Regions from separate parts of the Sphingomonas sp. R86520 genome, predicted to be linked through region 2. Evidence: riboswitches for the same ligand, from Rfam matches in the RefSeq annotation. Region 2 holds a riboswitch; the other holds the start of a gene.
What was found. Region 2 has a riboswitch for cobalamin ahead of SJY41_RS04230 (DUF1636 domain-containing protein). Riboswitches for the same ligand answer to the same signal wherever they lie in the genome.

Region 1 (4,967 bases), 1.7 Mb from region 2:
CGAGCACCACTAGCAACCGCACCCGCCCCATCCGCACGCCGAGCGACCGCGCCGCCGCCTCGCCCAGCGACAGCGCGTCGAGCGACCGCCCGGTGAACATCAGCAAGACCGCGCCGAGCAGCATCGGTGGCAAGGCGAGCTTGATATCGTCCCAACCGCGATCGGTCAGCGCGCCCATGATCCAGTCGATCACCTCGGCGACCGCATAGGGGTTCGGCGCGATAGAGATCAGAAATGCGGTCAGCGCACCGGCAAGGCTGGCGAGCACCGTGCCGACTAGGATGAAGGTGATCGCACTCGGTGACCGCCATGTCAGCGCGGCGAGCAACGCCACCGCGCCCCCTGCCCCGACCATCGCGGCGGCGAAGATCGCCGGCCCGGAGCCGACCCCGAAGATGATCGCAGCCACGGCGCCGAGGGCTGCCACCGACGACACGCCGACCACCGCCGGGTCGGCGAGCGGATTGCGGAGATAGCCTTGCAGGACAGCCCCCGACAGCCCGAGCGTGGCGCCTAGCGCGAGTCCGAGCACGGCGCGCGGCAACCGTAGCTCCAGAATGATCCACCACCGCGGGTCGCTCGAGAACCACGCTTCAAGAGGCACCCACACCTTGCCGCAGCCGAGCGACAGCCCGAACAGCACGACCACCAGCAGGCAGAGCGCCACAAGCTTGAGCGCGCGATTCACGACACGCTCGCGCGGATCGCGGCGAGGCGTTCGAGTGCCGGCGGAATGGTCGACCCGCCACAGTTGATCAGCACACGCGGAAAGACGGCTTGCGGCGTGTTCGGCAGCAGCCGGTGGCGCAGTGCCGTCCCCCGACCGACGCGTTCCGACGCGATCACCACGGCAGGCGGACGCGTCACGATCGTTTCGGCGGAGACCGTCCCGGTATGCGTCAGCCCATAGCTCGCGGCGGCGTTGCGGAAGCCGACGCGTGTCATCATCTCGTTCAGCAACGTGCTCCCCCCGGTCGCGAGATCTCCGCTGATATAGAGCAAGGCGCTCTGCGACGGTCCATCCTTGCGGCTCCAGCGCGCCACTGCATGATCGATATCTGCATTGATCCGCGCGCCGCCCGCAGGCGCACCGACGGCGTCGGCAATCTGCGTGACCTGCGCCTGGCTCTCCGCGATCGAGTCGGGAATGCCAAGCAGCAGCGTCTTCAACCCGGCCCGCGCGTACGCCGCCTGGGTAGCAGGCGGCGTATAGGTGCTGGCGATGACGAGGTCGGGGTGCAGCGCAATCACCTCCTCGGCGGTCCCCGCGGTCGCACGATAACGCCGCGCGACGTCGAGCGGGATCGAGGTCGCGGACGGATCCTGCGAATACCGGCTGATCGCGGCGATCCGCGCGGGCGGCAGGATCCGGACCAGCACCGAATCCACGCACGGGTTGGTCGAGACGATCCCCCCGCCCCCGCTCGGCGGTGCTGCACAGCCCCCGAGCAGCAGGGCGGCAAGGATCGGCCCCAGCCTCACTTCAGGCGCAACCGCACGCCGCCATACGCCGCCCGGCCATAGGTGCCGTAGCCGGTGACTGTCTGATAGCTCGCGTCGGTGACGTTATCGACGCGACCGTAGATCGCGAACCGCTCACCGATCGGAAACTCCGCGCGGACGCCGCCGATCGCATACCCATCGATCCGCGTCGTATTGGCGGCGTCGTTGAAGCTGTCGTCGACCATCGTCACGGTGCCGCCGATCGAGAGCCCGAACGGGAACCGGTAATCGGCGTTGACGCTGGCGGTCTGCTGCGGACGGCGCGCAAGTTCGTTGCCGTAATTCGCGCCGATCGAGCGGTTCTCGGTGTGGATGTAGCTGTAGTTGGCGGTGAGCGTCAGCGCATCGACCGGACGCAGCGCCAGCGTGAATTCGACCCCGTCCGCCTCGGCGCGCGCGACGTTGTTGTACACACCGAACGGGCGATCGACGCAGATCGAGCCAATTGTCGCCTGCTCCGCCGGACTGCAGTCGCGGAAGTCGATCTGGTTGCGCGTGCGGCGATTGAAGTACGTCACGCCGACGCGGGCGCGGTTATCCAGAAACGCCTGTTCGACGCCGACATCGAAGTTGCGCGCGGTCTCCGGATCGAGGTCGCGGTTCCCGTAATCCGAGAAGAGCTGGTACAGCGTCGGCGCCTTGAACCCTTCGCCATAGCTCGCGCGGACGGTGGTACCGGTGCGCAGCGCCAGTGCCGCATTCGCACCGAACGTGGTGTGGTTGCCGAAATCCTCGTGATCGTCGTTGCGGACGCCGCCGGTCAGCGTGAGGATGTCGAGCGGCTTAACGATCAGTTGGCCGTAAACGCTGGTGATCCCGGTATCGGCATAGGTGAAACCGTCGTTGAAGCGGCTGTTCTCGCGCTCGACGCCGGCGACGACGCGGACTTGGTCGAGCGGACGGAAGTCGCCCTGATATTCGTAGCGCTCGCTGCGGCCGCGGCCGATGAACGACGGGTCCGCGCCGAACGCCGGTTCGTAATTGTCGCGGTTGATGTCGGCGATCGTGAACGCGACCCGGTTGTTGAACCGTCCGTCGGCGAAGTTCGCGTGAAGGCCCGCATAGCCGTAAAGCTCCTGCGTCTTGCTGTAGTCGGCGGTGTCGGCGAACTCATATGTCGGCGCCGGGAAGCCATCCAATTCGACCCGGCTGTCCGCGAAATACCCGCGCAGGTCGAGGCCGATCCCAGGCGTGAACTCGACGCCCAGCCGCCCGGTCGCGCCATATTGACGGTACCCGTCCCGCTCCGTGCCGTCGGCCGCCGACGAGATGCCGTCGGTCTTCAGATAGCCGCCGGTCAGCGATCCCGACACCGGCCCCTTCGCGCCCGACACGCCCGCACTCGCGAACACGCTGTCGGCATAGCCATATTCCGCATTGGCGCGTGCCTGAACGCCTTCGGTCGGCGCGGCGGTGATGATATTGACGACACCGCCGATCGCCTGGCTGCCCCATGGCACCGAGTTCGGCCCGCGCAACACTTCGATCCGCTCGACCGAACTGGACAGAAGATTGCCGAAATCGAAGCCGCCGCCGGTCGACGAGGGATCGTTGACGCGCACGCCGTCGATCACGACCAGAGTCTGGTCGGATTCGGCGCCGCGGATCCGCACGCCGGTCAGCGCACCCAGCGTGCCGTTGCGCGTGACTGTGACACCCGGCGTGGTCGCGAGCAGATCGGACACGACGACGGTCTGGCGACGCTCGATCTCGGCGCGGTCGATCACGGTCACCGCCTGACCGACTTCGCTCGCGGGCTGCGCGACGCGGGTCGCGGTCACGACGAGTTCGGGCGCGTCACTGTCGGGAATGTCCTGCGCATAGGCCGGCGATGCGATCAGCGCCGCGCTCAGGAGAAGGAAGAATTTCGTCATGGGGTACGTCCTGCAAAACCACCCGCGACCATTCGCGGAGCGGCAGACGTCTCTCGCTCGAGGGAACCCCGTTTGATCGGGACACTCGTCCGCGCCGGAGCACCCGCCCGCGCAGTGGATCGACCGTGAACGGCAGGTCTCCTGGCTTCCGGGTCATCGTGACCACCCCGCCTTCCCGGATCGAAACCCAGTGGCCTAATCGGGGTGGCCGCTATCCGGTCACAGTTGCGGGGACAGCGCCGGTCTTGCGGACTTGGGTCCTGAAGACCTTTCCGCGCACCGGCTTCCCTTTTGATCCCGTCACCGGGAACCCTTCACGCCGTTGCCATTAGTCGCGGCCCGGACACGGGTCAACGCGCACCGGTTCAACGGATGCCGTAGCGCAACCCGACCCAGATCGTCCGCGGCGTTGCGCGCTCGACGATGTTCGCGCCGCTGATCCCCGCCTCGACCCGCTCGTTGAACACATTCTCGCCGCGCAGTTCGGCGACCAGCGAGCGCATGATCGGCACCGCCGCATACGCATCCAGCGTCGTCGCTGGATCGAGCACCCGCGTATTCTGGTCGTCGTCATATTGCTGGCCGATATGCCGCACGGTCAGCGACAGCGCCGCCGCATCGTGCCGCCAGTCGATCGTCCCCGACACCTGGTCGCGCGGTGTCTGCGCCGGTCGCAAGCCATCGAGCGCGGCGGTAATGCCGGAGCCCTCGACCGTCGAGTTGGTATGCGACCACGATGCCTGCACGCCGAACGGCCCCGGTCGATACGACGCATCCAGCTCGAACCCATGCGCGCGGATCGCATCGAGGTTCTGGCGGATGCGGTAGGTCGTCACGCCCGGTAAGACCTGCGTCGGAGTGGTCGTCGTCACGTTGGCGATCGCATCCTTCAGCCGGTTGTAGAAATACGTCGCGGCGATGCTGACCCCCGGCGCAGGCGTCAGCGTCACGCCGCCTTCGACCCCGGTCAGCCGCTCCGGCGACAACACGGCATTCGCCGCCGTCGCATCGTTGCCGACGCGGAACGGGCGATACAGTTCGTTGAGCGTCGGCAACCGCCACCCGCGATAGCCGGCGGCGCGCACCGTAATCGCGTCGAGCGGCTTGTACGCGATCCCCGCACGCCCCGTCGTCTCGCTGCCATTGCGGTCGGCGTAGCGCAGATTGGTCAACGCGGTGCCGCCCGCCAGCGGGCGTTCGGACAAATAGCCGCCGTCGATCGACCACCAGTCAATCCGCCCGCCGAGGCTGAAGGTGAAGTCGCCCGCGACCAGGCTGCCGTCGGCGAACACGCCGGTCGTCGTCGTGCTTCCGCCCGCCTCGCGCCGCCGTGTCGGCACAGTGTTCACGAAGGTATAGAGTTCCTGCGTCTTGCCGCTGACGTCGCGGATATCCGAGCCGAGGCGCAACGTGATGCTCTCGCCCAAGGGCGGCGCAATCTCGATCCGTCCGCCAAGCCCGGTCGCCGGCGTATTATACTGGTTCAGCGACTGGATCGCGGTCGTCCGCGTGGCATTGATGCTGTTGAAGCTGCTCGCGAACGCCCGCGTCTGCAGATAGGCAAGCGCCGAATACCCCCAGTTCCCGCGG
Region 2 (4,967 bases):
ATCGCCGCGACGATTGCGCCGATACCCAACCCAACAACCGGGTACAAGCGGATCGCCTCGGCGAAATCTCGTTGGCCGATCGTCATGCGCGGCATAGGCAGGCGCGTCAGGAAGCCGAATGCAACGATCAGTCGCCTCATGTCGTCAAGCCGGTGATCTGGACGGTCCGCACCGCCCCCGGCCAGATCCGCAACGATACCAGCGCCGCATAGGGCAAATCGAACGCCCATAGCTGCTGCCGGTCGAACCCACACAGATGCGCCAGCGCTGCGCGGATCGCGCCGCCGTGCGTCACGACCAACGATGCCGCGGGCGGAATTGCGTCAAGCGCCCGGCTGACCCGATCCTGCAACGCCGACCAGCGCTCCCCCCCGGGTGGTGGCGCCACGTCAGGATCCTCATGAAACCGGGCGAATGCCGACGGATCGACCTCGTCCGGCCGCAATCCATCCCACGCGCCGAAGTTCAGCTCGCGCCACCGCGCATCGGCCGCGACCTCGATCCGACGTGGAGCAGCTACCGCGGCGGCGCATGCACGCGCACGCGCCAGATCGGACGAGAAGATCTGCAAGACATCAAGCGATTCTGCGCGTCCTAGGCAGGCCGCAACCCCCGCCTCGGTGGCCGGATCATCGGTACGCCCCAGCAAAAGCCCTTCGCGCACCGGCGCCCCATGCCGCATGAGATACAGCATGTACGGCGCGCTCACGCCGTCGCCACCCCCGCTTCGGCGAAGGTCGCCATCCCGTCATGGGCGGCCAACGCCGCGCGAACGATCAGGGTTGCGACGGCTGCGCCGCTTCCTTCGCCCAACCGCATGTCGAGCGACAGCAGCGGATCGAGCGCGAGCGACGCCAGCAACCGGCTGTGCCCCGGCTCAGCGGACACATGCCCCGCCAGGCAGTGCGCGAGGATATCCGGGCACGCCGCAGCGATCGGGGCAACCGACGCGCAACAGATGAAGCCGTCCAGCACCACCGGAACGCCCATCAACCGCGCCGCGACGACGGCGCCCGCGATCGCCGCGAGCTCTCGTCCGCCTAGCCGTCGGAGAACCTCGAACGGTGTCCCGATCGCTTCACGGTGCCGAGCCAGTCCCGCTTCGACGACCGCGATCTTGCGTACCATGCCTTCGCTATCGATCCCGGTGCCCGGACCGACCCAATCGCGACCCGATCCACCAAAACTCGCCATGCACAGCGCTGCGGCGGTCGTGGTGTTGCCGATCCCCATCTCCCCCAGCACGACGAGATCAGGCGAGCCGGCTACCGCCGCTGCCCCTAGGTTGATCGCGTCGAGGCAATCTTCCACCGACATCGCCGGTGCATCCGTGAAATCGTCGGTGGGCCGGTCGAGATCGATCGCGACGATCCGTAGATCGAGCCCCGCCGTCGTCGAAAGCGCGTTGATCGCGGCGCCGCCATGCTCGAAATTGCTTACCATCTGCGCCGTAACCGATGCCGGAAACGCACTGACGCCGCGCGCGACGATACCGTGATTGCCCGCGAAGATGAGCGCCCGAGCGTTGTCGATCCGCGGCCGTTCGCGGCCCTGCCATCCGGCCATGAACACCGCAATGTCCTCCAGGCGGCCGAGCGAGCCCGGTGGTTTGGTCAGTTGCCCTTGGCGAGCAATCGCGGCGGATCGCGCGGCTTGATCCGGCTGCGGCAAGCCTTGCAAAGCGGCGAGGAACGCCGTCGGTGTTGCGAACATGGTCATTCCACGACGAACCCTGCTGGCGGCGTGCGTGTGATGAAATGTCCCTTTACGCCCTGGGGCCATTGCTTGAACGGCACCTGTCCGAATGCGCTTTCGCCGTAGAGGCGTGCATAGTCGAGGATTGCTCGTGCGGCATCTTCGGTCGGCTCGAACCGGCCGAGCACGTAGCCAACCTTGGCTGGCGCGCGCAGGTGGATCGTGCAGAAATCCTGGCACGCGAAAAGACACGGCATTTCCTGCACCGCGACATCGGCATAGGCGGGATCGCTGGCCTGCACCGCTTTCAACGCGCCGACGAGACGTGCACCGCCGCGGATACCCTCGCCGTCGTCGCGGGCATCGGATGAGTGGCGGCAGGTGTTGCATGCGACCACCGCGACGCCGTCCTCGACGTGCTTCAACATGCGGATGCTTCGGCGGTTGAGCACGAGACACGATAAATGACAGGCATGTTTTCCCCTTCGGACAGTCGATCCCGCATCGCGCGACGGGCATAGGCACAAGCCTACGGCCCTCGCGAGACGCGAAGCGATGTCGTCGCTCGGGGTATTACCCGTCCGCTCGGCGCACCCTGGCCGGACGAAAGACGACTGCGACAGGCAGGTCTCCTGGCTCGCGAGTCAGCGCCGTTTCGTGCCGCCTTCTCGGGACCTGCATCCCAATGGCGTGTGGCACGGTGGCTCGTCGCTTACAGTTGCAGGGGCAGCCGGGGTTCACCCGTTCCCGTTTTCATCCCCGTCTACGTCGCCGCGTCGAGGGAACCTGTCGCAAGGTCGCGATACGCCCGAGGTACGGGTCACGCAAGACGCCTAGAACTCGACCCCGGCTTGCGCCTTAACGCCCGACCGGAACGGGTGCTTCACCTGCGTCATCTCGGTCACCAGATCCGCAATTTCGACCAAGGCCTCTGGTGCGTTCCGTCCTGTCACCACGACATGCGTCATCTCCGGCTTGGCCGCCAAAGCCGCCAGCACCTCGTCAACCGGTAGATACTCGTAGCGCAGCACGATGTTCAGCTCGTCCGCGATCACCATCGCATAGGACGGATCGGCGATCATCCGCCTGACCTCGTCCCAAGCGTCCCGTGCCACCGCGATGTCCCGCGCCCGGTCCTGCGTGTCCCAGGTAAAGCCCTCCCCCATCGGCTTGAATTCGCACAGGTTCGGAAACGCGTCGAAGACCGCCTTTTCGCCGGTCGTCATCGCGCCCTTCACGAACTGCACGACACCGACCTTGCGCCCATGCCCGATCATCCGCACTGCCATGCCGAACGCGGCGGTGGACTTGCCCTTGCCCTTACCGGTGTGGACGATGACCAAGCCTCTCTCGATCGTCTTGCTCGCGACGATCCGGTCCTGGACCTCCTTGCGTTTGGCGCTCTTGGCATTCTGCTCGTCGTCGGTCCGCATGATCATGTCCTCTCCTGCTCCCGATGGCGGATCGCGCCGCGCGGCGCTAGAGCGTGCGCCATGCTCCGCATCACCGACCTCAAGCTGCCGCTCAATCACGCCGACGAAGCGCTCCCCGCCGCGATCCGCGACCGCCTGCGCATCACGCCGCGCGACCTGATCCGCTACACCGTGGCGCGTCGCGCGCACGATGCCCGTGACAAGATGGACATCCAGCTCGTCTATTCGGTCGACGTCACGCTGAAGAACGAGGACACGGTCCTTCAGCGTTTTCGCAAGGACCGCCACGTCCAGCGTACGCCCGACACCGGCTATCGCTTCGTCATCAAGGGCGGCGCCAGCTATACCGGCCCCCGCCCGGTCGTCGTCGGCGCAGGCCCATGCGGCCTGTTCGCCGGCCTGATCCTGGCACAAATGGGGTTCCGCCCCATCATTCTTGACCGCGGGAAAGTGGTCCGCGAACGCACCAAGGACACTTGGGGGCTCTGGCGCAAGAGCGTCCTCAACCCCGAATCCAACGTCCAGTTCGGCGAGGGCGGGGCCGGCACCTTCTCCGACGGCAAGCTGTGGAGCCAGATCAAGGACCCGCGTCACCTCGGCCGCAAGGTCCTGACGGAGTTCGTGAAGGCCGGCGCCCCGCCCGAGATCCTCACCGAAGCACACCCGCATATCGGCACCTTCCGCCTCGTCACGATGGTCGAGAGCATGCGCGAGACGATCGAAGCGCTCGGCGGCGAATACCGCTTCTCCACGCGGGTAGACGGTCTCGACATCGTCGAGGAGGCAGGCGCGCGGCAGCTGCGGGGCCTGCACCTCAGCACCGGCGACTATCTCGAAGCCAATCACGTCGTCTTCGCAGTCGGCCACAGCGCGCGCGACACGTTCGAGATGCTTCATGCCAAGGGCGTGTATGTCGAGGCCAAGCCGTTCTCGATCGGCGTCCGCATCGAGCATCCGCAATCCTGGATCGACGAAGCGCGGTTTGGCCCATGTGCCGGCCACCCCGATCTCGGTGCGGCGGCGTACAGCCTGTCGCACCACTGCAGGAACGGGCGGACCGTCTACAGTTTCTGCATGTGTCCGGGCGGCACGGTGGTCGCCGCGACCTCCGAAGAAGGCCGCGTCGCGACCAACGGCATGAGCCAATATTCGCGTAACGAACGCAACGCGAATTCGGGGATCGTGATCGGAATCGATCCAGAGCGTGACTATCCCGGCCACCCGCTTGCCGGCATCGAATTGCAACGTCACTGGGAATCGCGCGCCTATGTCGCGGGCGGCTCGAACTACAAGGCACCTGCGCAACGCATCGGCGACCTGCTTGCCGGGCGGCCGTCAACCGCGCTCGGCTCCGTGATCCCGTCGTACAAGCCAGGCGTGACGATGACCGATCTGTCGGAATGCCTGCCCGAGTTCGCGATCACCGCCCTGCGCGAGGCGCTGCCGGCATTCGGCCGCGAGATTCCCGGCTATGACCATCCCGACGCGGTCCTCACGGGCGTCGAGACGCGCACGTCCTCACCGGTGAGGATCACCAGAGGCGATGATTTCGTGAGCCTGAACACCGCTGGCCTGTTCCCGGCGGGCGAGGGCGCGGGCTATGCGGGCGGCATCCTTTCAGCAGCGGTCGACGGTATCAAGGTCGCGGAGGCCGTCGCGCTCAGCCTGACGGCCTGATCCGACGCAATCCTCCCTTGGCGAGCAAAGTGGCTGACGCTAGCCTGACAACGGCCAGACAACGGCCAGACAATTGGCGTTCCCACTCATTGGTGCCGCGCCCCGTCCGTGAGTTCATCAACGTGACACCTCTCCCCATACCGGCGGTGCGATCCCTCATCT

Region 1: another riboswitch for cobalamin. It lies ahead of SJY41_RS11895 (TonB-dependent receptor plug domain-containing protein); the one in region 2 lies ahead of SJY41_RS04230 (DUF1636 domain-containing protein).

The regions. Positions count from the first base shown of each region.
Region 1 is NZ_JAXHBZ010000001.1:2,611,328-2,616,294, forward strand. It holds gene SJY41_RS11885 (FecCD family ABC transporter permease) at 1-688, opposite strand, end outside; gene SJY41_RS11890 (ABC transporter substrate-binding protein) at 685-1,482, opposite strand; gene SJY41_RS11895 (TonB-dependent receptor plug domain-containing protein) at 1,479-3,377, opposite strand; cobalamin riboswitch at 3,491-3,707, opposite strand; gene SJY41_RS11900 (TonB-dependent receptor) at 3,743-4,967, opposite strand, start outside.
Region 2 is NZ_JAXHBZ010000001.1:872,975-877,941, reverse strand. It holds gene cobS (adenosylcobinamide-GDP ribazoletransferase) at 1-140, opposite strand, end outside; gene SJY41_RS04240 (histidine phosphatase family protein) at 137-694, opposite strand; gene cobT (nicotinate-nucleotide--dimethylbenzimidazole phosphoribosyltransferase) at 706-1,719, opposite strand; gene SJY41_RS04230 (DUF1636 domain-containing protein) at 1,716-2,123, opposite strand; cobalamin riboswitch at 2,300-2,500, opposite strand; gene cobO (cob(I)yrinic acid a,c-diamide adenosyltransferase) at 2,529-3,134, opposite strand; gene SJY41_RS04220 (NAD(P)/FAD-dependent oxidoreductase) at 3,189-4,805, shown strand; gene SJY41_RS04215 (peptidylprolyl isomerase) at 4,962-4,967, opposite strand, start outside.